One region of the Bacillus sp. C28GYM-DRY-1 genome, then DNA from elsewhere that is predicted to be linked to it. Evidence: a T-box and tRNA genes for the amino acid it is inferred to sense, from the RefSeq annotation. Region 1 holds a T-box; the other holds one or more tRNA genes.
What was found. A T-box is a leader RNA that pairs with one kind of tRNA and senses whether it is charged. The one in region 1 lies ahead of glyQ (glycine--tRNA ligase subunit alpha), so its partner is inferred to be a tRNA-Gly.
Positions count from the first base shown of each region.

Region 1 (15,380 bases):
TTTCCTTAAATCCCGGTGCACCAAGCTTATGTTCCAAAACTTGTGCTTTATTCAGCGCTGAGTACGGCTCAAGCTCAGAGCTTTCCAGCACGGCATCGATGACATCGTGTCTGATCTGTTCAGCATTTAAGACATACTTCAGACGCTGAGTGAAGAAATCAAGCAGTTCATTTTCTTTATCCGTTTGTACAAAAGTAAGCAGCTCTTCAAACGAAATTCCCCAGTTGCGGTCAAGAAGAATCGCAACAATACCGCTCGCTTGGCGACGCAGCCCATAAGGATCCTGAGAACCGGTCGGAATAACACCGATAGAGAAGAATGAAACGATTGTGTCTAGCTTATCCGCCATTGCTACAACAGCTCCGGTGAAAGTAGAGGGCGTTTCTCCGCCTGCTGATCTAGGCATATAGTGTTCGTTGACTGCCACAGCCACAGCTTCATTTTCGCCAAGCATTCTCGCATACTTTTCACCCATAATTCCTTGAAGCTCAGGGAATTCGTATATCATATGCGTAACGAGGTCGAATTTAGAAATTTCAGCAGCCCGCTTCACATGTTTTAATGAATTTTCATCAGCCTGTAGACGGCCGGCAAGCTTTTCTGCGATTGAAGTAACTCTTCTAACCTTATCAGCAAGAGAACCAAGCTCTTCATGAAAAACAATGTTTTCAAGCTTCTTCACATTTGCATCAATGTTTAGTTTCTGATCTTCCTTGTAGAAGAATGAAGCATCAGATAAACGCGCACGCAGCACTTTTTCATTGCCTCGGGCCACATTTTCGATCGCGTGGCTGTTCCCGTTTCTGACTGTGATAAAGTGAGGGAGCAATTCTCCGTTCTTATCTTTGACAGGGAAGTAGCGCTGATGCTCTTTCATTGTCGTGACAAGCACTTCCTCAGGAATGGACAGAAACTCAGATTCAAATGAACCGTAAAGAGCTGTTGGGTATTCCACTAAATGATTCACTTCATCAAGAAGATCTTCGTCAACTGGAATGCTCCAATTGTTTTCTGCAGCCATCGCTTCCAGCTGAGATTGAATCATTTGTTTCCGGACGTTTGGATCAGCAATAACGTGCTGTTCTTTCAGCTGCTCTTCATAAGCTGAAGGTGAGTCAATTGACACTTCATGTCCAAGGAAACGGTGTCCTTGTGTTGTCCGTCCAGACTCAACGTTTGTGATCGAAAATGAAATGACCTCCTGTCCAAATAAAGCGACAATCCATTTGATTGGCCGGATATAACGCAAATCCTCATTTCCCCAGCGCATGTTTTTCGGGAAATGTAAGCTAGTAACCAAACCGTTCAGTTCCGGCAGAAGCGATTTCGTTTCTTGGCCGGCTTGGAACTTTTGCACAAATACATACTCTGTGCCTTTTACTTCTTTGATGTACAGGTCTTTCACGTCTGCGCCTTGGCCCTTTGAAAAGCCAATTGCCGCTTTTGTCCAGTTGCCGTCTGCATCAAGGGCAATTTTTTTCGCAGGCCCTTTCGCCTCTTCTTTTATATCATCCTGCTTTTCTGCTACATCCTTTACGAAGACAGCAAGGCGTCTTGGTGTATTGAAGAGCTTCACTTCACCGTGTGTGATATTTTTTTCTTTAAGCCAGCCTGTCAGCTTCTCACCAAGCTGAACCATGCTATCATTTAAAAAGCGCGCCGGCATTTCCTCTAAACCGATCTCTAAAAGTAAATCCTGTTTACTCATGAGAAGAACCCTCCCCTTTAAGCATTGGGAACCCTAGTTTTTCTCGTTCCTCATAATAGGTTTTTGCTACTTTTCTCGCTAAATTTCGCACTCTTGCAATATAGCCTGTCCGTTCGGTAACAGAGATCGCACCTTTGGCGTCAAGCAGGTTGAAGGTGTGCGAGCATTTCAGCACATAGTCATATGCAGGATGAACAAGTCCGTTATCCATTTGCTTAATCGCTTCTTTTTCATACGTGCTGAACAATTGGAACAGCATATCAACATCTGACGTTTCAAACGTATAAACGGAATGTTCGTATTCCGCCATCATGAATAAATCTTTTACTGTAAACCCTGACGTCCATTCCAAGTCGAAAACATTTTCTTTATCCTGGATATAAGACGCGAGACGCTCAATTCCGTACGTAATCTCTACAGAAACCGGTTTACACTCTAGTCCTCCGACCTGCTGGAAATACGTAAATTGTGTGATTTCCATTCCGTCAAGCCATACTTCCCAGCCAAGACCTGCGCAGCCTAAAGATGGGTTTTCCCAATTGTCTTCAACAAAGCGAATATCGTGCTCAAGGGGATCAATTCCAAGAGCACGCAAGGAATCTAAATACAGCTCTTGAATGTTGTCAGGAGACGGTTTAATAATGACCTGAAACTGATGATGCTGATACAGTCTGTTCGGGTTCTCCCCGTATCGGCCGTCTGCAGGGCGTCTGGAAGGCTCTACATAAGCCACTTTCCACGGCTCCGGACCGATACTGCGCAAAAACGTATACGGGCTCATCGTGCCGGCCCCTTTTTCTACATCGTAAGCCTGCATAAGCACACAGCCCTGACTGGACCAATGCTTTTGCAATGTTAGAATCATGTCTTGAATATTCATTTCAAGCACCTCCACTTTTCCTTCATAAAATGACTGCGGCAGCAACCAAAAAACTCCCGTCTCTATGCTTGCCAGCCGCAAACATAGGGACGAGAGTTCTCCCGCGGTTCCACCCTAGTTGCTGAGAACATAATCCCAGCCTCTTTTTTTGAAATTGCTCAAGAATGCCTTTCGTTGCGTGCTCATCCTTAGCTTACACCGTCCTAAGGTCGCTTTCATGAGGTAAACGCAAGTACTTCTTTCTCTCACTGCAACATATTTTATAATAAATGATCATATAAAAAGATGGACCAGATGTCAACTTTTGTTTTCACCCATTAGATGTTTCATGCTTTCCATTTGATCTAAAAAGCGCTTTGACTTTAAATATAACCCTGAATATTCTTCGTAATATAAATCAATTACTTGCTTTAACTCAGCTTTTGTTTCCTGCTTTAAGGACACATTGCCCAGCCTCGACAGATCGAAGTAATAAAACAGTCTCAAAAGCCTTGCCGTTGGCGGTTTAATTGGAACCCTGTAAGGATCTTTTTCAAAGCAGCGATGGCAAATAAAACCGTTATCACGAACAGAAAAATGAAAGGTCCCGTCCTGGCTTTTGCAATGCACACAGTGATTCAGCTCAGGATACAGCCCCATGACACCGAGCATCTTCATTTGAACAATGAAGGTGATGACATCCGGATCTGTTCCTTCATCCAGCTGTTTAAACGATTCTAAAATAAATTCAAACAAATAAGGGTTTGGCTTCTTTTCTTCTGTGCCTTTGTCCACTAGCTCAGCAATATACGCCGCATATGCTGTTAAAAATAAATCTTCCCTGATGCCTCTCATGCTGAGGATCATTTCACCCTGCTGAAGGGTTCCGAGGCCCGATGTTTTTTGCATTAGGAACGAACCATACAAAAAGGGCTGGCTGACTGCTGATAAACGGCTGTTCGGTTTTTTGGCGCCTCTTGCCATAACACCTATTTTTCCGTGTTCTCTTGTCAGTAATGTAACGATTTTATTCGTCTCTCCGTAATCATTTGTGCGAAGAACGATTCCTTCACATTTTGTCAGCATTTCCGCACCTTCCTAAAGCAGGAGCGGCCAAGATGTTTATAAAATTGGATAATCAAATCGGGCTAGCTCATCTTCTAGTTCTTCGGGTCTTTCCATGTTCTCTTTTTCCAGTTCTTTAAAAAGAAGATACGTATCAACATTTCCTGTTTGAGAAAATACGTTCCAGGTAAAATTCAACACAAGAAACCCACCTTTCTGTAGTTAAACTAGCTTACCTAAATTCCAAATTCTTACCTTTATCTTGACCAGATGTCCTCCATTTCATGTTAAACAAAATTTGCTAATGTATCCCTCTTGCTGTGAGAAAATGACACAGCAAGGAGATTAATATTCGTCCTCTTTAAAGCCAAAATCGCGAAGCTGGGACATTTTATTACGCCAGTCTTTCTGCACTTTGACCCACAATTCAAGGTAGACACGGGAGCCTAACAGTGCTTCAATATCCGCTCTCGCTTTTTTTCCAACCTCTTTCAGCAGGCTTCCTTTTTTTCCAATCACAATGCCTTTTTGGGAATCCCGTTCGACCACAATCGTTGCCGCTACGTGCACAGAACCGTTGTCCTGTGCTTTGATGGATTCGATGGCTACCGCAATGCTGTGCGGGATTTCTTCTCTCGTTAGATGCAGTACCTTTTCCCTGATTAATTCAGAAATGATAAAGCGCTCTGGGTGGTCGGTTACCTGATCACTCGGATAGAATTGCGGCCCTTCCGGCAAATATGCTTCAATCTGAGCGAGCAATGTTTCGATATTATTTCCTTCTAAAGCAGAAATCGGAACAATTTCCTTAAAAGGATAACGTCCACGGTATTCGTCAATTAACAGAAGCAATTGATCGGGATGAATTTTGTCAATTTTGTTTACGATTAAAAATACAGGCGTAGACATCTTCTGCAATTTCTCAATGATGAATTCGTCGCCCTTCCCGTAGCCTTCCTCGGCGTTGATCATAAACAAGATCAAATCAACTTCTTTTAATGTATTTTGCGCCACTTTCATCATAAAGTCCCCAAGCTTATGCTTAGGTTTATGAATCCCTGGTGTGTCAATAAAAATCGTTTGTGATGTGCCTGTCGTCAAAACTCCTTGCACCTTGTTTCTCGTCGTTTGGGGCTTATCGCTCATAATTGCGATTTTTTGTCCAATGACTTTGTTCAAGAATGTAGATTTTCCTACGTTTGGTCTTCCGATAATGGATACAAATCCTGATTTAAAGCTTTCGTTCGTCATGTAAATCCTCCGATGAAAATGCGCCTGGCAATAATTCTTCCACAGTCATTTCTTTTATTTGTCCTTGTAAATTAGTCAGTATGACAATAACATCCTTTGTGCAAAGCTCAGAAATCACCTGGCGGCAGGCTCCGCACGGAGATACCGGTCCTGGGGTGTCAGCCGCAACGGCCAGCATCTGAAACTCTGTATCTCCTTCGGAAACAGCTTTAAACAAAGCGGTACGCTCAGCGCAATTGCACATGCTGTATGCCGCGTTCTCGATGTTGCAGCCTCTGTACACTTTTCCATCCTTGGTAAGAAGAGCGGCTCCTACTTGAAATTTGGAGTACGGCGCATATGCCATATCACGTGCTTTTAAAGCTTCTGTTATTAATTCTTGTTTGTTCATGTGTACATGTTCCTCTCTTACCTATAATGGTACCGCTATCACTTTATATTTTACATAATCGCGCGCTTTTTTTCACGCCCATTTCTAAAAATGTAAAATAAATGTAAGAATCTTCAGCCATTACAGCTTTGGCAAAAAAATAAGTAAGCCAATGATACCCGAAATGACGGCAAAAACGCAAACAGCCCCGGCGGCAGCGTCCTTAGCCGCTTTAGCAAGAGGGTGATGTTTGTCTGTAATTAAATCAACCGTATGCTCAACGGCTGTATTTAAAAGCTCCAGCGAAAACATTCCTCCGATCAAAAAGAAAATAATCACCCATTCAATCGGGCTGAGCTCCACGAGGAAGCCGCAAATAAGAACAGCGCAGGCGGCTGCGAGATGAAATTGGAAATTCCGCTCCGTCCGCGCTGTTTCCCAGATGCCCCGGCCTGCATGGACGAAGCTTTTGAAGAACCGCTGCAGCTCATTTCTATGATCTCTTGAGTCCATAGGCGTCCAGCAAATCCTTTTGCTTAGTAAACATCTCCTCTTCTTCCTCTTTCGTCATATGGTCATATCCTAAAAGATGCAGAAATCCATGCACGGCAAGAAATCCGAGCTCTCTTTTAAAAGAATGATTATACTCCTCTGCCTGCTCTCTTGTGCGATCCGCACTGATGATAATATCACCTAAAACCGGCGGCATTTCTGCGCCCACGATTTCAACCTCGCCTTCTCCCTCTTCTTCAAGAGCAAATGAGATGACGTCTGTCGGCGTATCCTTTCCTCGGTATTCTTTATTGATCTGCTGAATGTCTTCATTGGTAACGATCGTGACAGAAACTTCAGCCTGATCCTGAACGCCTTCACGGTCAGCGGCAAATTGAAGCAGGTTTTCTACTTCTTTGAGCATCTCTTCAGAGACACTCCCCGTTTCATCAACGATATCAATCAGTAAACTCATCTATTTCACCTTCTTAGTAGCCTCCGGATATTCAATCCGGGAGTGGAAAATTCCTTTTAATGTTGCACAGAGCGTTTTTGCGATTGTATCCAGCTCCTTAAATGTCAGATCGCATTCACTGAACTGTCCGTCCTGAAGCTTATCGGATATAATACCCCGGACAAGCTTTTCAATTCGTTCAGGATTTGGATTATGCATGGATCTGACGGCCGCTTCAACACTGTCAGCAACTGATATAATCGCGGCTTCCTTTGACTGCGGCTTTGGTCCTGGATAACGGAACTCTTCTTCAGTAATCTGGTCCCCTTTTTCCTTCGCTTTATAATAAAAGAACTTTAAAAGCGACGTTCCATGATGCTGCTCAGCAATGTCGACAAGCTCCTTCGGAAATTTATAGCTTCTCAGCATATTCGCACCGTCAGTGGTATGAGAAATGATGATATTTTTACTCAACTGAGGAGACAGCTTGTCATGCGGATTGTCTATATTCATTTGGTTTTCAATAAAATATTGCGGACGCTTTGTTTTTCCAAGATCATGATAATACGCGCCGACTCTTGCAAGCAAACCATTGGCTCCAACAGCCTCACAGGCTGCCTCTGACAAATTGGCGACCATTACACTGTGATGATATGTACCTGGTGTTTCTGTTAATATTTTTCGCAGCAGCGGGTGGTTAGGATTTGACAGCTCAAGCAGCCTCATAGTGGATAAAATGCCAAAGCCTGTCTCAAAAAACGGCATCAGGCCGATGATCAATACAGAAGAAGCAAATCCCGACACGACGCCCATCAGCATTAGCGTACCGATTTCAAGTCCTGATAGCGCAGTGTTTTGGATCAATAACAAGGAAAGAACGACAATCATATTAATAAACGCTACGAAAAGCCCAGTCTGCAAAATCTTAGATCTTGCATTGTGTTTTCCTAAAAATAAAACACCTGAAATCCCGCTGATCAAATAATAAATCCCTATGACATAATTGAATGTTCCTGTCACACCCTGATTAAACATCATACTTCCGCAAATCGCAAGAATGATACTTCCTAGAATGGCAATGCGTTCATTCATCAGCAGTTTGATTAAGATCGCGCCGGCCGCAATGGGGACCAGATAGCCGATATTATGATATTCCATCTTCTGGAACAAACTGACAACCTCCATAATAACAAGCAAAAGCGTTGTGATAATGGAGAACAGCAGGATGGATTGGTTTTTAACCTTTAGGTTTTGTTTCTGTTTTTCAAAATAATAGACAAGCGTTGCAATGAAAAGTCCGATCATAATCAATAGGCCGCTGATCGGTTTAAAGAGATTTGAGTTATTTAATAACCCGGTCAGCTCAAGTTTTCTGTACACTTCTCGATCAATGAGGTCATTTTCTTCCACGAGCACCTGCCCCTGTTTGATCTGAACCTGCTGGACATTGTCTGACGCTTCCTGCCGCTTTGCCTCTGTCGCTTTTGGATCGAAGACGTAATTCGGGATAATAGCAAAACGCCCGATTTCTGTCGCAGCTCCCAAGTATTTAGATGGGATAGAATTGCCCTTTAGCTCTTTTTCCACTTTATCCTTTGCATCAGATAGTTTATCCGATGAGATTTCACTGCTCATGACCGTATTCACTACTGTGATGACCGTATCTCTGACAAAAGAAAAGTCTTCACTGTTTGCTTTCAGCAATATCTTGATGGAATCCTCTGATATGGAATCATTCACATCTGACGTTAATTTGTTCTTCACAGACTTAACAATTGCTTTTTCCGATGGTGATTTACTGTCTTCTTCTGATGATTTTTTCACTTCGCTAATACTGTCAAATATAGATGTCACAAGGTCAATCCGATTGTCTGTATATTCTTTTTTTAAGGTATATTGATCTTCAACCGCGTCCTCAGCGGCTTGCTTTTTTTCCTCTGTGGCTTTTTGATCTTCCACGGTTGCCGGAGCATAAATGGTCTTGTCGCTGACTGAAAATAGGTCTAAATCAAGTGTTTCCGGCTTAACATGTACAAAGAGCAAAGCAAACATAATGGCAGCCAGCAGAAGATACAGCAGTACATGCATGGAGCGGGCGTTTTTAAAGCTGCTCCATTTTTTTGAGCTGCTTTTGGTCTTCCCCTTCTTTTTCAACACAAGAACCTCCTCTTGAAACATCAAGCCCATAAGCAATCATAAAAATGACCCGATAACGCGCGATCGGGTCATTCAGCATTAATTTTGCTTATCGTATGCTTCAATAATTTTCGCAACAAGCGGATGTCTGACCACGTCTGTCTGGTCTAGCTCAATCATAGAAATGCCGTCTATTCCTCTCAGCATCTCCTTCGCTACTGCAAGTCCCGATTTGACGCCTTTCGGCAGATCAATTTGGCTAACGTCACCTGTAATGATCATTTTAGAGCCAAAACCCAGTCTCGTCAAAAACATTTTCATTTGAGCAGGTGTAGTGTTCTGTGCTTCATCAAGTATAACATAAGCATCATCAAGCGTCCGTCCCCTCATATATGCCAGCGGAGCAATTTCAATAATGCCTCTTTCCATCAGACGTTCTGTATGATCTGCCCCAAGCACATCATGAAGAGCGTCATACAGCGGGCGCAAATAAGGATCTACTTTTTCTTTGAGGTCACCTGGGAGAAAACCGAGGCTTTCACCGGCTTCTACGGCAGGCCTTGTTAAAATGATCTTTTTGATATGTCCATTTTTTAAAGCATGGACTGCTTTTACGACAGCCAGGTACGTTTTCCCGGTTCCCGCCGGACCGATGCCGAATACAAGGTCATTCCGCTTCATAGCGGCCACGTACTCCCGCTGCCCCATCGTTTTTACACGGATTGGTTTGCCTTTTGCGGTTTTTGTAATTTCTTCTTCATACATGCTTTCAAAGTATTCAAGTTCATTCTTCTTTGCCATTTTGACGGCGTAAATCACATCACGTTCAGAGATCTCTATCCCCTTGCGAATTAAAGCGAGGAGCGATCCCAGCAGCCGGTCTGCAATTTGAAACGATTCTTCATCGCCTGAAACATAGATCGTTTCGCCGCGCGTAATGATATTTACATTCAGATCTTTCTCCATCAATTTCAAAAAAGAATCTTGGTTCCCGAACAGTGAAAGCGCCTCGTCCGGGCTTTTCAGTTTTTGATTCATCGCAAGTAAATGTTCTGTCATTCTTCAGTCTCCCTGACAATAGGTGTGGTTTGAACAATATCTTCTATAACTTGGTAGAGAATAATCAACTTTACTTTACCATTCTCAACAGTCTGGTGCAAAACTTTTTCACTTTTCACTTCGCCGTCTTCGCCTATTTTACCCTCTACATCCTGTTTACCCAATTTAATGCCTTCTTGAACTGCTTCTTCTCTTGTATATTTTCGCAAAGCCTCTTCACTTTCTCTCGTTTGCTCTTTGATATAGGATACAGGGAGCTTAAATCCAAGAAAATTCAGCGAATGCTTTTCTTGTTCTGTTTTTTGGTGCTTCATTTCCTCTTTTTTAAACGTCATCCCCCAGATCGGGATTGCCAAAGAACCAAAAGAAAGCTTGTGCTTTGTCCTTACTTTGCCCGTATAGACGTTAAATAATGTCTCAAGAGGGACCGTCACTTCGGATCTGTACCAGGTTTCTCCGTAAATTTCTGCTTTTGAGGCGACTTCCTGCTGATGCTCTTCACTGCCGATCAGTCCCGAAACAAGCAGCTGTCCCTTTTCCACATGATCGTGGATTGCGGCCATCGGCTGACCTTTTTGCACATACATTCTTGTAATGGTTGCTTTCTTTTTGGCGACAATATCGCGGGGGCTAACATACTTTTCTTTTTCGGGCTCATTTTTCTCCACGACTTTCATATGAATAGTCGTCCCCTTGAGATCAACTCCGACCCAGGTGATATTGTCTATTCCATTGGTTAATGATTTTTGTATTTTTTCAGGCGACATCATTAAAAACTGCAGACGCCCCCTCTTGACGCCGATTTCATTAAGATGTTGCATCATTTGATGTTCCGTTTCAGGCTTAGCGCCTGTCACATCAATCTTCCACACCATATTGGAAAGCAAAAACAAAAGGATGAAAAACATTGCAAAACCAATCGTAAACCCTATATTCAGCCTTGATTTCAGCAACAGGAAAGGAAAACCCTGCCGATTGATAAATCGGGCTTTACATTCGAATTTTCTTCTCACCCGCCGAAAGGCATGTACATCCTGAAGCTGTATATATAACAATACGGCTTCTTTCTTTTTTTTGACAAGAAAGACCGGAATTCCCTGTCTTGTGCATTCATTAAGGAGCCGTTCAATCCCTCTTCCCGTCAATTCAAGCTGGACCTTCCCCGAAAAAAAAGACAGCCATTTATTCTTCACAACATTTCCCCCTCGGCTTTATGACTCAACATATCGAACGACATCAATCGTACCCTCCAAAAGAATTTCTTCCGGAAGAATCGCCTTGATGACAAAATTTTTACCAGATATGATGCACTGGCCCTGCTTCAGCATGAGCCTCACTTCATTCTCACTGAAAAGCAAAAGGCCTCTGTGGTTTTCTATGTAGATATGAAGTCTGCCAACCATTGTAATCCGCGGCAGATCCATCATAACGTCCGGGGGAATTTCCAATGCTCTTGTCAGCCAAGCTTTCATACGATTCTTTCTTTGCCCCATACAAAAAGAACCCCCTTTCATCTCATATGTATGATTTGAAAGGAGGTTCTAACACTTTAATTTTTACGGGCCGAGCGCATCGTATGGTGAGGTTTTTTTGCCCTTGGAGGCCCGAATACCTCTCCTAAGACGATTCCCTGTACCACAGTGTCTTTATTAACCTGGAGCATTTTTTGTTTTGTGTATACTGCTTTTTGTTTAACTGCAGTAAGATCACGTTCCAGCCCTTTCAGATTTCTTTCTGTTTCCTTGCGTCTTTCTTCCGCTTCCCGTCTTACCTGTTCTATTCGGTTAGGAATAGGTATTTCTTCTTTTGACTGCTTCTGTTGAGGAGAAGCAGTTTTCACCTGCTGAGGTTTATTTCTGTTTTGGCTGTTTTTATTTTCCTCTTTGCTCTTTTTACCGAAAATCATAGAAATGATTCCGATAACCGCTGCGATAATGAGCGGATTGGTCAGTATCTCTTCCATCAGATTTCTCCCTTCTTAGAGAGATTATGATTTGCTATCTTCATCAGACGAATCTTTCGTCAACTTACCGAATGAATCACGCATTTCTGTATCAGCATCGATGTTTTTGATATTCATGTAGTCCATGACGCCAATATTCCCTTCACGCAAAGCTTCTGCCATCGCAAGCGGCACTTCCGCTTCGGCTTCTACCACTTTCGCGCGCATTTCCTCTACGCGGGCGCGCATTTCCTGTTCTTGAGCGACAGCCATCGCACGGCGTTCTTCCGCTTTTGCCTGCGCGATGTTTTTATCAGCCTCGGCCTGATCGGTTTGTAAAATCGCTCCGATGTTTTTGCCAATGTCAACATCCGCAATATCGATCGAGAGAATTTCAAACGCAGTTCCTGAGTCCAATCCTTTTCCAAGCACTGTTTGAGAGATCATGTCAGGGTTTTCAAGCACTTTTTTGTGACTTTCCGATGAACCAATTGTCGAGACAATCCCTTCGCCGACACGAGCCACAATGGTTTCTTCCCCTGCTCCCCCAACGAGACGGTCGATATTCGCTCTTACTGTAATTCTTGCTTTCGCTTTTACTTCAATCCCGTCCATAGCCACACCGGCAATAAACGGTGTTTCAATTACCTTAGGATTAACGCTCATTTGAACGGCTTCCAATACGTCGCGGCCGGCAAGATCGATAGCGGCACAGCGTTCGAATGATAGTTCAATGTTGGCTCGCTGAGCAGCAATCAGCGCGTTGACGACTCTGTCAACATTTCCTCCGGCGAGATAATGGCTTTCAAGCTGATTGGTGGCAACATTAAGCCCAGCCTTATGCGCTTTAATCAATGGGTTCACCACTCGGTTTGGTATAACGCGGCGAAGCCTCATTCCGATTAAAGTGAATATGCTAATTCTCACTCCGGCTGCTAATGCTGAAATCCAAAGCATAACAGGCACAAATGTAAAAAATACAGCTAAAACAATGATCCCTACTACGATAATAGCCAGAATCATAAGTGTTGATGGATCCATATCTATTCTCCTCGTTTCTGTTTAAATTTCTCTCACGACGATGCGTGAGCCTTCCACTTTAACCACTTTTACTTTCTTATCCTTTTCTGTAAACGATCCCTCTGAAACAACGTCAAGGCGTTCATCATCAATAATAACGGTACCGGCAGGACGCAAAGGGGTACAGGTTACACCTACTTTGCCTATTAAGTCCATGCGCGTTTGATTTGATACGTAGCCGCTCTCCGTATTTGTTGAATCATTTAATACAAATTTCTTAAAGAATTTCATACGCTTTCCCAACACCCTTGTCAGTAAGATGAAAGCTGTAATAGAAACAGCTGAGGCGATCAAGAGAGAAACCGCCATGACAGTGAAGCTCCCCGCTGCTAAAAACAGGCTCGCAATAATCGCTCCTAAGCCCAGTAATCCAATGATTCCTCCCGGAAGGAATATCTCAAGCAGGATGAGGATTACCCCTGCTATAAAGAGAAGAACTGTCTCGTATCCGGCAAAGCCGGCTGCAAGATGCCCGTAAAAGAACAGCAACAAGGCGATAAATCCAACCGTCCCAGGAATGCCGACGCCTGGGGAAAAAAGTTCTACTGTCAGACCTAAAAAAGCAATTGTCAGCAGTATAGGAACAATAACCGGGTTCGTCAGCCACCTTGCTGTCTTTTCTGCAAAGCTTTCCTTTGCATAGATGGTTTCCGCCTTTTCGAATCCAAGCTTCTTAACGAGCACAGATAAATTGTCAGCCGTGCCTTCTGAATAACCTACATCAATTGCCTTATCAGCGTTAAGTGTCAGCAGATCTCCCTTCGGCGCGCCAGCTTCCTTGGCATCTATATCCGGGTCAGCCATTGCAAGGGCATATTTTGGATCGCGATTATTTTTCACTGCGGCATCTTCCAGCTCTGCCAGCCAAAGTGATTCAGCTTTTTGGTCAGCGGCATTGCCTTTACCGTCAATAATCGCGGCGGCCCCCATTTTTCCGCCGGGCGCCATATAAATGTTATCGGCCTGCAGGGCAATATATGCACCAGCTGACAATGCACGTTTGTTTACATATGCAGTTACGGGGATCTCGCTTTCGGTTATCGAGTCCGCTATATCAATAGCTGATTTGACCAATCCTCCCGGCGTATTGATATCAAGAATAATATGATCTGCATGTGCTTCTTTTGCATCCTGTAACGAACGGGACAAAAACGAGGCGAGGCCCTTTTCGACATTATTCTCAACCGGGATCACATAAACCGTTTGGTTTTCTGCTTTGGCGTTCAGCTGTACGCCTAATAAAGAAAGTAAAAATATACTCAATAGAGCAGCACGGAATCCTTTGGTTTGAAGCAAGGGCGGTGTATCCCTCCTTCCATTTTTAATAGGTGCCTTTTCTTCATACGTAACAAATGTATCAAAGGTTTCATTCTTTTATGTATAAAAAAAGACATCTCTCTTAGAAAGATGTCCTTTTTTACGCCATTTAAGACAATTGACTGCTGACAAGCCTGTTAATTAAGCTTCCGTCAGCTTTACCTTTTACTTTAGGCATAATTGCACCCATTACTTTTCCCATGTCCGCTTTTGAGCTCGCACCAACCTCAGCAATGGTTTCATTTACGATTGTAAGCAGGTCTTCTTCTGACAGCTGCTCGGGTAAATAAACTTCTAAAATGTCCAGCTCTTTTTGAACTTTATCTACTAAATCTAAACGATTAGCGTTTGAAAATTCCTGGAGGGAGTCTTTACGTTGCTTAAGTTCACGAGAAAGGACAGTGAGTTCCTCATCCTCGGTCAAACTGTCTTTCTTAAGCTTAATTGCTTCATTTTGAAGTGAAGCCTTAACCATTCGAACGACAGTCAGTTTGTCTTTCTCACGGTTTTTCATATATAGCTTCATATCCTGGTTAAGACGCTCAAGAAGACTCATAAATCCACCCTCTTTTAGAATTTGCGTTTTCTAGCAGCTTCAGACTTTTTCTTGCGCTTTACGCTAGGTTTTTCATAAAATTCGCGCTTTCTTGCTTCTTGCAAAGTACCTGTCTTTGATACACTGCGTTTGAAGCGACGAAGAGCATCTTCAAGCGATTCGTTTTTTCTAACGACCGTTTTTGACATTCTCTTTCCCTCCCTCCGAATACACCAATCGACTACCTTTAAGTTACACATATAAACATGTACTTTGACATTATAATATAAGCCATCAGTCAGGTCAACTAAGTGAATTCACTTTTCCGTCATGTGTGGGACTGCCTGTCTATATAATGATAGAAAGGGGTTGGTGAATAGGATGTCCATTCTTATTAGCTTTACTGCTCTTATATTATTCTTTCTCGCAGGCATGAACATGCTTCGAAAAGGCTTAATTTCAATGGCATACTCAAAAATTGAAGAACGTTTGCTTTTATTTACGGACCATCCGTTAAAAGCGTTTCTAATTAGCATTGTATTTACAGGGATTCTTCAGAGCAGTTCAGCCTTTATGGTTATTGTCATCGGCTTTGTCAGTGCGGGCGTTCTTTCTTTTAAGCGTTCGATACCGATGATACTCGGAACAAATGTCGGATCTACCTTTACAACTGAATTTATTGCTATCAAAATGGATGTTTTGATTTGGATTCTTTTGATAGGCGGTTTATTGTTTTTTCTGACTGGCAGGTATCCTTTGAAACAGCTTGGAACGAGCTTCCTCGGTCTCGGCATCATCTTTTTTTGCATCAGCGGGTTCAGCCATCTAGCAGGACCGCTCACAAAGCTGAAAACGGGAGCTGATGTTCTTTACCATGTTAACGATTCAAACTGGTCCGCCTTGTTTATCGGTATGGTGTTAACTGCAATCATCCACTCAAGCTCTGCCTGTATCGGCATTTTGATGAGCTTTATGAATGAAGGTATGATCGGACTGGCACAGGCGATGGGCGTCGTGCTCGGTTCAAATATCGGGACATGCATTACAGCTGTCATGGCTGCTGTATCCGGCGGATATGCAGCAAAACAGACTGCGTATGCCCATGTAGTGTT
Region 1 is NZ_JAUMKF010000010.1:17,538-32,917, forward strand. It holds gene glyS (glycine--tRNA ligase subunit beta) at 1-1,708, opposite strand, end outside; gene glyQ (glycine--tRNA ligase subunit alpha) at 1,701-2,588, opposite strand; T-box leader at 2,671-2,846, opposite strand; gene recO (DNA repair protein RecO) at 2,886-3,653, opposite strand; gene Q3W56_RS11235 (YqzL family protein) at 3,690-3,833, opposite strand; gene era (GTPase Era) at 3,978-4,883, opposite strand; gene Q3W56_RS11245 (cytidine deaminase) at 4,864-5,274, opposite strand; gene Q3W56_RS11250 (diacylglycerol kinase family protein) at 5,395-5,766, opposite strand; gene ybeY (rRNA maturation RNase YbeY) at 5,747-6,220, opposite strand; gene pgpH (cyclic-di-AMP phosphodiesterase PgpH) at 6,221-8,356, opposite strand; gene Q3W56_RS11265 (PhoH family protein) at 8,435-9,394, opposite strand; gene yqfD (sporulation protein YqfD) at 9,391-10,587, opposite strand; gene yqfC (sporulation protein YqfC) at 10,606-10,887, opposite strand; gene Q3W56_RS11280 (hypothetical protein) at 10,944-11,357, opposite strand; gene floA (flotillin-like protein FloA) at 11,382-12,377, opposite strand; gene Q3W56_RS11290 (NfeD family protein) at 12,399-13,712, opposite strand; gene Q3W56_RS11295 (GatB/YqeY domain-containing protein) at 13,843-14,289, opposite strand; gene rpsU (30S ribosomal protein S21) at 14,304-14,477, opposite strand; gene Q3W56_RS11305 (Na/Pi symporter) at 14,650-15,380, shown strand, end outside.

Region 2 (15,380 bases), on a different contig from region 1:
AATCATTTGCCTGATCGCTATGCTGACAGCATGCGAAGATAAAAACAAATGGAAATCAAAGAGGCGGATATGTCAGACCTCGAAAAAAACAGGATCGATGTTGCAGCCTCACAAACATTCACTGCCGAGGTTGCAAATATCAGCGATAGCATTTCTGGAGCTGAAATGTATATAGAGCATTATTAAAACGGAAAGCTTGTTGAAACCGTTGGACAGGTAAGTACAGATTACTCGGAGGAAAAACCTGATTTATTACAATTTGTGTACTTTGAGAATGAGGAGGGGGAAGGAAAGAATAAGCTGAGCACCGTTCATTATGGAATTGTTGATAAACAGGGGAATATTGCGGCTGGTACGTCATTTCGGCGTGATGGTAGCGCTACACATGAAATGACTCAGAATATTTCGTCGGCAGAGCCGATTTCTTTTGAAAAACCTGTATTAATCGGCAGCAGTATAAGAGATATCAAGAAAAACATGAAAACCTCTGAACATAAAAAAGATATAATCAAACATCAAGATGCCTTGCTATATTATGTAAAATTGCAAGATTAAAAATGGACGGCACTGGCCTTCTGTTTTTCAAAACAGTGTGCTTGCTTTTTTGAATCGTGCATGATACATTTTAAATCGTAATAATTTCGATTTGAAAAGGAGGCTATGTGTCTTGGCTAAAAAATCAAAAGTGGCAAAAGAGTTAAAACGCCAACGGCTTGTTGAACAATACGGTGATATTAGACGCGAGTTGAAAGAAAAAGGAGATTACGAGGCACTCAGCAAGCTGCCGAGAGATTCAGCACCGGGAAGACTCCACAATCGCTGCATGGTAACGGGTCGCCCGAGAGGATATATGAGGAAGTTTAAACTGTCCAGAATCGCTTTCAGGGAGCTGGCTCATAAAGGCCAGATTCCCGGTGTGAAAAAAGCGAGCTGGTAAGAAGAAACTCCGGCCGATTACAGAGCGCCGGAGTTTTTTTCGTTTTTCTTGAAAGAGATGACATAGGATAGGTGCTGGATGATCATGATGATAAACACAATAATAATAGGGAAAAACGGAATACGCGATTGAAAAAGCGGATAAAAAATGAGAAGAACCGCTGCGACAGGAAGCGAGAAGTAGACGGCGATATATGACGCGCGGCATGCTTTTGCCGTCATCATTCTCTCTCTTTCATCCTGCTCTTCAAATTCATCTGGCAGAAGAAGCTTTTTTGCAGCAGGGCGGCCTTTCTTCTGTAAGTACAAATAAACCGCTGACGCCGCAACAAACAGAATAAAGGGAGTGAGGTTTAATTCAAACATCATCTCGCCGCTCTTTGTGCGGATAAAAGATGCAATGCCTTCTGATGCTTCAAAGTATGCAATTAGCGTCCAGCATGCAAGGCCAAATAAAACAAGTTGAAAAGCTGCTTTTGTTTTCATGCTCATCTAGTTTTCCTCCTCTAACCAAAAGACATCCTCCATTTTCATGGAGAAGGCCTTGCAGATTTTCAGTGCTAACAACAGTGAGGGAACATAATCGCCTTTTTCAATAGCTGCCACAGTCTGTCTTGTAACGCCAATCGTTTCTCCGAGTTTTTCCTGAGAATAGCCGAAGCGCGCCCTCAGCTCTTTTACTTTATTTTTCATCATGACGTCTGTCCCCTTCGCATGCTCGATTGATTATATTGTATAGTATACTTAACATTATGTAAATGTGACTTAACAAATTTACAAATATAAAACTTTTTTTCGACAAAATTTTTATATTCCCTTGACGAAAAATTAATAAACGTGTAATATTAGACAAGTCAGGACGGTACTGTTACTGACAAACACAAATGCGGGTGTAGTTTAGTGGTAAAACCTCAGCCTTCCAAGCTGATGTCGTGAGTTCGATTCTCATCACCCGCTCCATACATACGTTATTAACGCAGTGTTTCGTTTCTTAGATAAACGAAGTATTGCGTTTTTTTATGTAAAAAAGAACACGTCAATCGTGTTCTTTACGTAAGCCAATGTACTGTATGGGCACCGCCGTGAATTTGTTCAAACATTTTCGTTAATGATGATAAGAGTCTAACAGCACTGCTTTTTTCAATGGATGGCGGGAAAAAAATGATTTGCAGCATGCTCTTGGTCTTGTCTGAAACGGGATAGCGATTGACACTGTTTTTTAAATCGCCAAATATGCCGTTTTTATCAGAGAAAAGCAGTATGTTTTCTTTTTCTCCCAATGAGATTCGGACTGGCTCATGTAGCTTGCCGGCATCATAAATCATAATGGGCAGAGAATATTTTAAGGCGAAAAAATCGTTGGTGTCATGGGCTGAATCCTTACTTTCCATGAATTGTTCTCTGGATATTGGGATCAGCATGTCCTCCATTGGGGTTGTTTCTCCCTCAAATGTAGGGTTAAGCTGTTTAAAGAGTTCCTGCCATTCCTTGACGAAGGGCTCATCAGATATTCCGCCGTCCGCATAATCGAAAAACAGGGATTCTTGAAATAGGCGAAGCCTGCCTTTCAGCATTTGCGGAGAGTAGCTGACATCAATATTCTCATAAATCACAGCAGCCGCATGTAAGCCGGCCGCGCGCTCAGTAATAACAGAATCAAGTTTGATATTCACTAGCATTCACTCCAGTTACGTGATATCAACCTATTATATACGCTGTATCGTTTTATCACAAAGAAAGGAGGCTGTGCAAAACATGAACGTTCATCAGCTCAAAGAAGAATTAATTGAATACGCGAAAAGCATTGGCGTGGACAAGATTGGTTTTACGACCGCTGATACATTTGACAGTTTAAAAGACCGTTTGATTCTTCAAGAATCACTCGGCTATCTCTCCGGCTTTGAAGAGCCTGATATCGAGAAAAGGGTGACGCCGAAGCTGCTTTTACCGAAAGCGAAATCAATTGTGGCGATCGCTCTCGCATATCCTTCCAGAATGAAGGATGCGCCGAGAAGCACGAGAACTGAGCGCAGAGGCATTTTTTGCAGAGCCTCCTGGGGCAAAGACTATCACGATGTGCTGAGGGAAAAGCTCGATCTGCTGGAGGAATTTCTGAGAAGCAAGCATGAGGATATCAGAACAAAGTCAATGGTCGATACTGGCGAATTGTCTGACCGGGCCGTTGCAGAGCGGGCAGGCATCGGATTCAGCGCGAAAAATTGTATGATCACAACGCCTGAGTATGGCTCTTATGTGTATCTTGCAGAAATGATTACGAATATACCTTTTGAGCCTGATGTGCCAATTGAAGATATGTGCGGGTCCTGCACAAAATGTCTGGACGCCTGTCCGACGGGAGCCCTTGTAAATCCGGGACAGCTGAATGCGCAGCGCTGTATCTCTTTTTTGACCCAGACGAAAGGATTTTTGCCTGATGAATTCCGGACAAAGATTGGAAACCGCCTGTATGGGTGCGACACGTGTCAAACGGTGTGTCCTCTCAATAAGGGGAAGGATTTTCACCTCCATCCGGAAATGGAGCCTGACCCTGAGATAGCCAAACCATTATTGAAGCCGCTATTGACCATCAGCAACCGTGAATTTAAGGAGAAATTCGGACATGTCTCAGGTTCTTGGCGCGGGAAGAAACCGATTCAGCGAAACGCCATTCTAGCCCTTGCCCATTTTAAGGATGCTTCCGCACTGCCTGAATTGACGGAACTGATGCATAAAGATCCGCGTCCTGTTATCAGAGGAACAGCTGCATGGGCGATCGGTAAAATCGGTGATCATGGATATGCAGAAGAGCTTGCAAAAGCGCTTGAAAAAGAGAAGGATGAAGAGGCAAAGCTGGAAATTGAAAAAGGAATTGAGTTGCTAAAAGCTTCAGGCATGACTAAACAAGGCCTGTCCTGACATACGTATAGAACAGAAGGAAAAAACACTTGAGATGTATCCAAGTGTTTTTTCTCTATAAAAAAGTATGGCGGGTGGGGTGAGCTTGAAGCACATTTTAGAACAATTAGCGGAGGAGCGGCTGAGCTATTTGGTTAACGGGCATGCTATGAGACAAGAGTCTGAAGTCGGAGACCTTGAAGTCTTGGAGCGAAAGAAGAAGCTTCTGGAAAAACGTAAAGTTGACATCATAAAAGCGAAAGCAAAGGCCATCATCGATCATATGCGGGTAGAGGATGACGGAACGACCTGCCTTACGTATACCATCCATTACGAATACGTGTGTAAGGCGCAGGATGACAGCTTGTATATGGAAGAGCACATAGAGGAGCGGGTGGCTTTCCTTTATGATCATATTTTGATTAGTGATCAAGACATTGCGAAAAAGCCGGCTGGATTTCATGAAGGGACCAGTATTATTGACTATACTCAAGAGGAAAGGGAAGCGTTTGGTAGGGCCTTTCAATACGATCGTCTCGGCGCTGTGCAATATGCCGAGAAATTTTGGAACAAGCGCAACCCGGCATATAAAAATTTCAGCGATAACTGCACGAATTTTATTTCACAGTGCCTTCAAGCAGGAGGCGCGCCGATGCGCGGCCATCCGAATAGAGGATCAGGCTGGTGGATGAAACAAAGCTCATGGAGCTACAGCTGGACGGTGGCTCATTCTATGAAAATGTATTTGTCGAATTCAAAGGCCGGTCTTCGTGCGGTGCGGATGAAATCTGCGGAAGAGCTGATGCCGGGCGATGTGATTTGCTATGACTTTGAAGGAGACGGCCGATTTAATCATACAACGATTGTCGTGGCGAAGGACAAAGGCAATATGCCGCTTGTCAATGCCCAGTCCTATGACAGCCGGATGAGGTATTGGTCATACGAGGATTCTACAGCATATACGCCGTCGATACGATATGCCTTTTTTCACATCGTTGATGATACGACAAAAGACTAATTAATGATATAATGATGAGCGGATAAGAAAAACAGAGGTGAACATTGTGGCAATACATGTTGTTTTATATCAACCAGAAATTCCCGCCAATACAGGGAATATTGCACGTACTTGTGCAGCAACCAATACAACGCTCCACCTGATTCGTCCGCTCGGCTTTTCAACGGATGATAAAATGCTGAAGCGTGCCGGACTCGATTATTGGGAGTTTGTTAACGTTGTGTATCATGATTCGTTAGAAGAATTGTTTGAGGAATATCAAAAAGGCCAGTTTTTCTTTATCACGAAATTCGGTCAGCAGCCTCATACATCGTTTGATTACACTGATCTTGACGAGGATTATTTCTTCGTATTCGGAAGAGAAACAAGCGGTTTGCCAAAGGATTTAATTCAAAATAACATGGAACGCTGCCTGCGTCTTCCGATGACAGAGCACGTTAGATCGTTAAATCTGTCCAACACTGCGGCGATTCTCGTTTATGAAGCGCTGCGTCAGCAAAATTACCGTGATTTAACATAGTGAGAAAATCCGCTCATTGATGATGGGCGGATTTTTTTGTGCTGTGGGAAATGCTTTGTTTTGTTTTTGGGCTTAAAAACATAACAGTGTTATGTTACAATGAACCCACCAAAGGAGCTGGACTTATGGAAGAACAATTAATCTCTAAAAAAGAATTGCTTGAAAAAACATCAATTTCATATGGTCAGCTGTATCGGTGGAAGCGGAAAAACTTAATTCCTGAGGAATGGTTTATACGCAAATCCACATTTACAGGACAAGAAACGTTTTTTCCGAGAGAGGATATTTTAAACCGCATTTCAATGATTCAAAAGATGAAGGAAAATTTGTCACTGGATGAAATGAGGGAAATGCTGTCACCGAAAATGAAGGATGTCAGCATGACTGCTGATGAATTGATTCATAGAGGATTGATTTCAAGAACTGCACTTGATGTTTTTTCAAATGGCGGAGGAGATTCGGTTTTTTCTTCCCGAGATCTGCTATCGCTGTATGTGCTTGAAGGACTCCTGCAGTCCGGCAATGTCAGTCTGGCAGAAGCAAAAATGGCTGCAGAGGTGTTAAAGCAGCATGATACTGAAGAGATCAAGAAACAGACGGAGCTGATTGTGCTGCGGAAGCTCGGTGTCACAACTTGTTTTATAGCGGCTGCAGCGGACAGCATTCTGTTTGAATCGTCCGTCAAGGTTGTGGAACGGGTAGATTTAGTAAAAGCGTCAGAGGAGTTAAAAACAACATATATACAGGAGGGCCATCAATGGATGTAATGGAAAAGCTGGTGATAAACGGATCAGGAAGTTCAAAGGGAGGAACATTTCAATCAGTTGAAATCAACGGCAGCGGAACAGTGGCCGGGGATGTGGAGTGTGACACTTTTTCTTTTAATGGAACCGGAACAGCTGACGGTAGCGTCAAAGCGAAAGCGGTAACCATCAGCGGTTCAGGAAAGATACATGGAGACGTTGAAGCAAAATTTATTCGAATTAACGGAACAGGTATCATTGAAGGAGAGGTATCTGCAAAACAATTAAAGATTGCTGGATCAACAACAATTGGCGGCACAGTCAAGGCTGATAACATTGTCATTAGCGGAAAAGCAGTCATGGAAGCGGATTGTGAAACGGAAACCTTTCAATCGGAAGGGAAATGCAAAGTCAGCGGGCTTTTAAACGTTGACCAGGTGTTCATTAAGCTTTCTGCCGGGGAAAGTTATGTACGTGAGATCGGATGCCGCCACCTTCAAGTGACAGGCAGGAAAGGGATGCTGACATTGCTTAGACTGCTGCCGCAGCCTGTTTTAACGGCTGAACTGATCGAAGGTGACGAAATTGATCTGACAAATACAAAAGCGAAAACCGTGCGCGGAAATAAAGTGAAGATCGGGCCGAATTGCCAGATCGAAGCCGTGGAATACAGCGGGGTCTATACTTGTGATCCGAGCGCATCGGTAGAAACATGCACGAGGATGTGAGGAGGATCGTAATGGAGGCAACAAAGCTGGGACATTTAAAATTTATGGCGCCGGACACGCTGCAGGCGGTGGATACCACCATGCCAGCATCAAAGGTGAAGGTGTAATCAGTGAAGTGCTGTCTGCCGCGGGCTGCCAGAGGTCTTTTTCTCGGGGAAGCAGAGAATGAGCGGCTGTGTGTATTCGCATAATGAAAATCAGCGGCTTCCTTCAATTTGATCGATTCAATTTATAAAGCCTGACTGATATTTGCGGGAATATGACTGAGAAAGGGAAGCTTAGCGTTAAAGGTGATGGTGAAATGTAAATGTTCAGGCTGCATTAATGTATCACGGTTTATTAAATGCCGGTGATATCAAGCTTGGATTGAGCCATGATAAAAGCCTGCGGGAAATCGGCGGAACAACCATTATAGTGAAAAGACGCGCGAGCTTTTTTAACCGACCGGTAGAAAGTGAAACTGATTGCCGGCGCCATAGAAGGATATCAAGGTTTATGTGGAGAATAGCGAGGGCGGCAGTTGTCAGGGGAAAAGAAGTGATCATCAATTAAAGATTAAAGAAAAACCATAAAACATTGTTCTGTTATACAAAAAAGGGTGCTCTTACGAGGAGCACCCTTTTTTATTCTTTTCCCGGCTTGCTTTCGTACCCTGCAGTAAAAATTGATACTAAAAAAGTGACAATGACACCCATCATGATGATTGTTTTCACCGTCTCTCCCCCTCTTCAATTTTTCCGTGCTGTCAGAGTCTGGATGATTCTGTATTTTCTTCATTATGAACGGTTGCGGTCTGCCTTGTCAACGCTGTATAAGTATCTTATTTTAAGAAACCAAAGCATGTATCACGAGGTGGCAGCATAGATTTTATAAAGTACCTTATTTGCATAGCGCATCAAACATGATGGAGGAGGTCCTTATGGATATATTAAAGAAAATTGAACAGTACAGAGAGGAAGAGCAGCGGCTGAAATGGGAAGGAACATTCGCCGATTATTTGGAGATTATTAAAGAAAATCCAATGGTCGCGCAATCTGCTCATTCTCGTGTTTTTAATATGATAAAAGACAGCGGGATAGAGGAGATTGACGGACGTAAGAAGTACAGCTTTTTTGACCGCGAACTGTTCGGGCTTGAGGAATCTTTAGAGCGTCTTGTGGAAGAGTATTTTCATCCGGCCGCGAAACGTCTTGATGTCAGAAAACGGATTCTATTGCTGATGGGACCTGTGAGCGGCGGTAAATCCACGCTGGTCACGATGCTAAAAAAAGGTCTCGAAGCATACACATTGACGGATAATGGCGCTGTATATGCGATTAAAGGCTGCCCGATGCACGAAGACCCTCTACATTTAATTCCCCATCATTTGCGTGATGACTTTTACAGAGAATACGGCATTAGAATAGAAGGAAGTCTTTCTCCTTTAAATGTCATGAGGCTGGAGGAAGAGTACGGAGGAAGAATTGAGGATGTGAAGGTTGAGCGCATTTTCTTTTCAGAAGATAAACGTACGGGAATTGGAACATTCAGTCCGTCTGATCCGAAATCTCAGGATATTGCTGATTTGACGGGAAGTATTGATTTCTCAACCATTGCTGAGTACGGTTCAGAATCAGATCCGCGCGCATACCGGTTTGACGGAGAGCTGAATAAAGCGAATCGCGGGATGATGGAGTTTCAGGAGATGCTGAAATGTGATGAGAAATTTCTCTGGCATTTGCTTTCATTGACACAGGAAGGGAATTTTAAAGCCGGGCGATTTGCGTTAATTTCTGCTGATGAGCTGATCGTGGCTCACACGAATGAAACGGAGTATCGCTCATTTATTTCTAATAAGAAAAATGAAGCCCTGCACTCGAGAATCATTGTGATGCCGGTGCCTTATAACTTAAAAGTGTCTGAGGAAGAGAGAATTTATGAAAAAATGATCGCGGAGAGCGATGTGTCGGATGTTCATATTGCTCCGCATACGTTGAAGGTTGCTGCGATGTTCTCGATTCTTACCCGATTAAAAGAACCGAAGCGGTCGGATATTGATCTGGTCAAGAAAATGAGACTGTATGATGGAGAAAGTGTGGAAGGGTATAATTCTGTCGACGTTGAGGATATGAAAAAAGAATATAACGACGAAGGAATGAGCGGCATTGATCCGCGGTACGTGATCAACCGGATTTCTTCAACAATTATCAGAAAAAATATGGAGTCGATCAATTCTCTTGATGTTCTTCGTTCCTTAAAAGAAGGTCTTGATCAGCACCCTTCGATTTCAAGCGAGGACAGGGAGCGGTATTTGAACTTTATTTCTGCCGCCCGCAAGGAATATGACGACATTGCGAAAAAGGAAGTTCAAAAAGCGTTTGTGTACTCATATGAAGAATCAGCTAAAACCCTTATGGACAATTACCTCGATAACGTAGAGGCCTATTGCAATAAAAACAAGCTTCGTGATCCTTTGACAGGAGAAGAAATGAACCCTGACGAAAAGCTTATGAGATCGATCGAAGAGCAGATCGGCATTTCGGAAAACGCAAAAAAAGCGTTCCGCGAAGAAATCTTAATCCGCATCTCGGCTTATGCGAGAAAGGGGAAGCGGTTTGATTACAATTCTCATGAGAGGCTGCGTGAAGCCATTCAGAAAAAGTTGTTTGCTGATCTAAAGGATGTTGTTAAAATTACGACATCAACAAAAACGCCGGATGAGCAGCAGCTGAAAAAGGTAAATGAAGTCGTGGCCCGTTTAATTGATGAGCACGGCTACAACTCGACGAGTGCTAATGAGCTGCTGAAATATGTCGGCAGCCTGCTGAACCGATAAGTACCTTGACCCGTCCGAATAGGGCGGGTTATTTTGTCCCATTTTCTAAATAGTTTGTCAATTAACCATGCTTTTGTGCATATGATGAATATAAATCTTATCGAAAGACTTGTTTCATAATCTGGCACAAGCCGGAATACGTATGTATCACGACCACAAATGGTTAAGGAGGGGAATTCATGTCCCAAAATGACAGCGGCCATTTTTTGATTTCTGAGGAAAACTGGTCCCTCCATCGCAAAGGCTTCGATGACCAGCAGCGCCACCAGAAAAAAGTGCAGGAAGCGATCAAAAACAATCTTCCGGACCTCGTGACTGAGGAAAGTATTATTATGTCTAATGGAAAAGATGTAGTGAAGATCCCAATCCGTTCATTGGATGAGTATAAAATCCGTTATAACTATGATAAAAATAAACACGTAGGGCAAGGAGAAGGCGACAGCCAGGTTGGAGATGTTGTGGCCCGGGACGGATCAGACAAAAAACAGGGGCCGGGTAAAGGACAGGGAGCCGGTGATCAGGCAGGCGAAGATTATTATGAAGCAGAAGTTTCATTAATAGATTTAGAAGAAGCGCTTTTTAAGGAATTAGAACTTCCGAATCTCCAGCAAAAAGAGCGGGACAATATCCTTCATACAGATATTGAATTTAATGATATCCGTAAAACTGGGTTAACAGGTAATATTGATAAGAAAAGAACAATGATGTCGGCTTTTAAACGAAACGCGATGTCAGGGAAGCCGTCGTTTTATCCGATTTACCCGGAGGACCTGAAGTATAAGACGTGGAATGACATAACGAAGCCCGAGTCAAAAGCCGTCGTCTTAGCAATGATGGATACAAGCGGCAGTATGGGGGTTTGGGAAAAATACATGGCCAGAAGTTTCTTTTTCTGGATGACCCGTTTTTTGCGGACAAAATATGAGACCGTTGAAATTGAATTTATTGCCCATCATACAGAAGCAAGAGTCGTGTCGGAGGAGGACTTCTTCTCAAAGGGGGAAAGCGGCGGCACGATCTGTTCTTCTGTATACCGGAAGTCGCTTGAGCTTATTGACGAAAAGTACAATCCCGCCAGCTACAACATTTACCCGTTTCATTTTTCTGACGGTGATAACCTGACATCGGATAACGCGCGTTGTGTGAAACTGGTTAATGATATTATGAAGAAGGCCAATCTATTCTGTTACGGCGAGGTCAATCAGTACAACAGGCATTCAACGTTAATGTCTGCATATAAAAATGTGAAAAACGAGAAATTTAAGTACTATATTTTAAAACAGAAATCCGATGTTTTTCAGGCGTTGAAGAACTTTTTCAGAAATGAAGAATCCGGTGTCAGCCATCAATTTTCGTAATGAAAAGCCCTTTTTAGGGCTTTTTTTTATTTAATAAAAGCAAGAAACCGTTTGAGAAAAAAATACAAGGAAAAAAGAAATTTTTCCTTTGACAAATCTTCTTTCATTTATTAATATTTTATCTTGTGAACTATTATTGAGGAATGAGGTGAAAAGGAGTTGACTGAATCAGAACGTGCTTTGCTCACTTTTGAACAGCTCTTTGATACGTCTCGGGCTATCTATAAAAAGCAGAAGAAGATATTGGAGATTGTACTTGAGCCTTTTGATATTACAGTCCTTCAATATTTACTGATGTTTAAAATTCATCAAAGCGGAAGCACGCCGCTCAGCAAGCTGGCCATGTCGCTTGATCTTAAGCCTGCTTCTGTTACGCGGATGACTGATATCCTATATAACCGGCAATTGATGAATCGGTATGACAGTCCGGGTGACCGCCGTATCGTAATGATTCAGTTAACCGAAGAGGGGGAAGAGCTTTTACAGAAAGCCGCTGTGCAATACGCAAAAATGGGCGCGAGCCTGTATCAGGAGCTTGACACGTCTCAGCTTCTATATTTGCGCAAGCTTGCAGGGAGCTTAGCGAAGCTCGCTGAAGGCTGTTCAGAAAAAAGCGGTAATTGAAAACTCCCCACATATTTTCACCATCTTTCCACAAAATGATAGAGGATGAAACGAAAGGAGAAAAACAAAATGAACAGAGGACGTTTAATTCTGACCAACATTATCGGTTTGATTGTTGTTCTTGCAATTATAGGCGGAGGTGCTTACTACTATTATCAAAGCACAAACTACGTAAAAACAGATGAAGCAAAAGTAGCCGGCGATATGGCAGCTATCTCAGCTCCAGCAGCAGGTAAAGTATCCGACTGGAATCTTGAAGAAGGAAAAACAGTGAAAAAAGGCGACACAGTTGCAAAAATCAAAGGTGAACAAACTGTTGATGTGAAATCCATTATGGATGGAACAATTGTGAAAAACGAAGTGAAAAACGGACAAACTGTACAAGCTGGTACTACAATTGCGCAAACCATTGATATGGACAACCTGTACATCACAGCAAATATTAAAGAAACAGATATTGCCGATATTGAAGTGGGTAATAGTGTAGATGTAGTCGTTGACGGAGATCCTGATACAACTTTTGACGGCACTGTAGAAGAAATTGGCTATGCGACTAACTCAACTTTTGATATGCTTCCATCTACGAATTCAAGCGGAAACTACACAAAAGTAACGCAAAAAGTTCCTGTTAAAATTTCAATCAAAAACCCATCTGATAAGGTGATTCCTGGTATGAATGCATCTGTTAAGATTTCTGAGTAAAACAGATCAGTCATCAAACCATGAAAGGAGGTTGTCTTAGATGGCTACAGGCAAAGACAAAAACACAAAAAACCCTATGACATTGCTTATTGTGCTAATGGCGGGTTTATTTTTGGCAATACTAAACCAAACATTGCTTAACGTCGCAATGCCGCACTTAATGACTGAATTTGGTGTAAGTGCAACGACGATTCAGTGGCTGACAACAGGTTACATGCTTGTTAACGGCGTATTGATTCCGTTATCTGCCTTCCTGATTACACGGTTTGGCCAACGGAGTCTCTTTCTCGTCGCTATGTTCTGTTTTACGCTTGGTACGTTAGTCTGCGGTATCGCACCTAACTTCTCTGTAATGCTAATCGGCCGTTTGATCCAAGCCGTCGGCGGAGGTATCTTGCAGCCGCTCGTTATGACAACCATTCTGTTAATCTTCCCGCCTGAAAGCAGGGGGAAAGGAATGGGGATTTTCGGACTTGCGATGATGTTTGCGCCAGCGGTCGGCCCGACTCTTTCTGGGTGGATTATTGAGCATTACACATGGCGCATCATGTTTTACGGACTTGTGCCGATCGGCGTAATTGTTATCATTGTGGCTTTCTTCATATTTAAGAATCTGGTGGAGCCGCAAAAAATCAAACTCGACACACTTGGAGCGATCCTCTCGATTGTCGGATTCGCATCCTTGTTATACGGAGTCAGTGAAGCGGGTTCTGACGGCTGGACCGACCCGATTGTACTGTCTACAGTTATAATCGGCGTCATTGCAATCGTTGCTTTTGTGGTTCAGCAATTGCGGCATGATGATCCGATGCTTGATTTCAGAGTGTTTAAATATGACATTTTCTCATTATCAAGTGTAATCAATATCATTATTACAGTGGCACTTTACACTGGTATGTTCCTGTTGCCGATCTATCTGCAAAACCTGGTCGGATTTACGGCGCTTCAATCCGGTCTGCTTCTGCTTCCGGGTGCGATCGTGATGCTGATTATGTCACCGATCTCAGGTATTTTGTTTGACAAATTCGGACCGAGACCGCTTGCGATTATTGGGCTTCTCGTGACAGTGGTGACAACATATCAATACACACAATTGACAATTGATACACCATATACGCACATCATGCTGATCTATGCTATTCGAGCATTTGGTATGTCTCTCTTAATGATGCCAGTCATGACAGCCGGGATGAACCAGCTTCCTGCCCGTCTGAACAGCCACGGAACGGCGATGAGCAACACGCTTCGCCAAATCAGCGGATCAATCGGAACAAGTTTAATTACGACGATTTATACGAACCGGACGACATTCCATTATTCACAAATTGCAGATAAAACAAACACGGCGGACCCGAACTTCCTCCATGCGTTTCAAAATGCAATTTCGAATTTAATGGTGAATATGAATGTACCTTATGAGACAGCGAAAACGTATATTTACACTCATATTTATAAACACGCGACACTCGATTCAAACGTCATGGGGATTAATGACGCCTTTATGTGGGCAACATTATTCTGCGTTGCAGGATTAATTTTAAGTATCTTCCTGCGTGACGTCAGAAAAGATAAATTGCGCAAGAAGAAAAAAGAGGAGCTTTCATTGCTTCCGGCACCAAAAGAAGTTAAGGAATCTTAAACTGTACAGGGAGGTTTCCTGAATGAAAATTTATGTAGTGTATGACAGTGAAGGCGAACATACGAAGGTATTGGCAGAAGCGATTGCTGAAGGCGCTCGGGAAAACGACGCGGCTGAAGTGTTCATCGACCACGTAGATCAGGCGGATATCCGCAAGCTTAAAGACATGGACGCGATTATTTGGGGATGCCCGGGGCATTTCGGAACAATCAGTGCAGGTCTAAAAACTTGGATCGACAGACTCGGCTACCTGTGGGCTGAAGGCGAACTGATCAACAAAGTCGGCGCAGTATTCTGCACAACGGCAACAACACACGGCGGCTTGGAAATGACAATGCACAACTTAATCACCCCAATGTTCCATCAAGGAATGATTGTTGTCGGTCTGCCTGGCAACGTGCCTGAAAACGCACTGTACGGCTCTTATTACGGAGCAGGCGTCACTTGTCCGGTTGACAGTGATGAGTTAATGTCTGAGGAAGGTATTCAGCTTGGACGCGCCTTAGGAAGACGCGTCAGCCAAGTCACAGGAAACCTAACAGCAGGACAGTAAGGAGAGGTTGAAATGGCCATTATTATAGCAATTATTGCTGCTGTCATTGTCATTGCGGCCCTTATTACATTTAATGTCCGCAATGCCTCACCTGGACCCGAGAAGCAAGAAGCAACTGATAGAATCGTCCCTCCAGAAGAGGAAAAAAACGATGCGCAATACCCTGCTGAAGCTAGGTCTGCCGAGCATACGCCATCCGTTGTCAAAAGCGATTCTCCAAAAGAGAAACGTGACACAATGGGGGATGATATTTACAGGCAGGCGCTGCAAAAGTTTAAGCATTCTGATGCAGATCAGGCAGAAGAAGAGGTCACTGAGGAAAGTGATAAAATGCAGGACCGCAGCTATCGTGATGCACTGCTCTCCATGAAAAATAAGAAAAAATAATCAAAAAGGCAAATCCGTATACACATGGCGGATTTGCCTTTTTTTGCTGTTTATATGTATCTATTATGTTTTTTTTATCAAATAAATCCATGGAATATGTTGTATTAGACTTAGATCTAGTGTACTATGTTACTCATACACTGAAGAGGCTTCCGGGAGGGAAAGACATGGATTCTTTTTTAGGTCTGTTAAAGAAAGATATAAAGCTTTCGAGAATATGGTTGCTAGTATGGATTTGCGGAATCATTTTCTGTTTGATGACAGGTCATATCATAGCTTCTCGCACGAAAGAACCACTTGTCATTTTTGGTTTCTTTGTTGCAGTTGCTGTTTTACTGCTGTTCTTAAACCCTGTTTTTGTGTTTTATCATCTTCACAAAGAGGGGAAATCGCAGCTTTGGCTGTATAATCCAAATGGCGGTTTCAGGCTGCTTTCTTCCAAATTGGCAGCATCTTTGCTCT
Region 2 is NZ_JAUMKF010000032.1:8,711-24,090, forward strand. It holds partial or broken gene Q3W56_RS19600 (hypothetical protein) at 20-555, shown strand; gene rpsN (30S ribosomal protein S14) at 668-937, shown strand; gene Q3W56_RS19610 (hypothetical protein) at 955-1,428, opposite strand; gene Q3W56_RS19615 (helix-turn-helix transcriptional regulator) at 1,429-1,629, opposite strand; tRNA gene Q3W56_RS19620 (tRNA-Gly) at 1,823-1,896, shown strand; gene Q3W56_RS19625 (B3/B4 domain-containing protein) at 1,986-2,609, opposite strand; gene queG (tRNA epoxyqueuosine(34) reductase QueG) at 2,692-3,852, shown strand; gene Q3W56_RS19635 (amidase domain-containing protein) at 3,920-4,849, shown strand; gene trmL (tRNA (uridine(34)/cytosine(34)/5-carboxymethylaminomethyluridine(34)-2'-O)-methyltransferase TrmL) at 4,887-5,369, shown strand; gene Q3W56_RS19645 (YhbD family protein) at 5,495-6,136, shown strand; gene Q3W56_RS19650 (bactofilin family protein) at 6,127-6,840, shown strand; partial or broken gene Q3W56_RS21225 (hypothetical protein) at 6,852-7,386, shown strand; gene prkA (serine/threonine protein kinase PrkA) at 7,760-9,655, shown strand; gene yhbH (sporulation protein YhbH) at 9,835-11,013, shown strand; gene Q3W56_RS19670 (MarR family transcriptional regulator) at 11,173-11,637, shown strand; partial or broken gene Q3W56_RS19675 (HlyD family secretion protein) at 11,673-12,339, shown strand; gene Q3W56_RS19680 (MFS transporter) at 12,380-13,978, shown strand; gene Q3W56_RS19685 (NAD(P)H-dependent oxidoreductase) at 14,001-14,531, shown strand; gene Q3W56_RS19690 (hypothetical protein) at 14,544-14,918, shown strand; gene Q3W56_RS19695 (hypothetical protein) at 15,086-15,380, shown strand, end outside.
Region 2: it encodes a tRNA-Gly, which carries the amino acid that the T-box ahead of glyQ (glycine--tRNA ligase subunit alpha) is inferred to sense. The anticodon was not compared.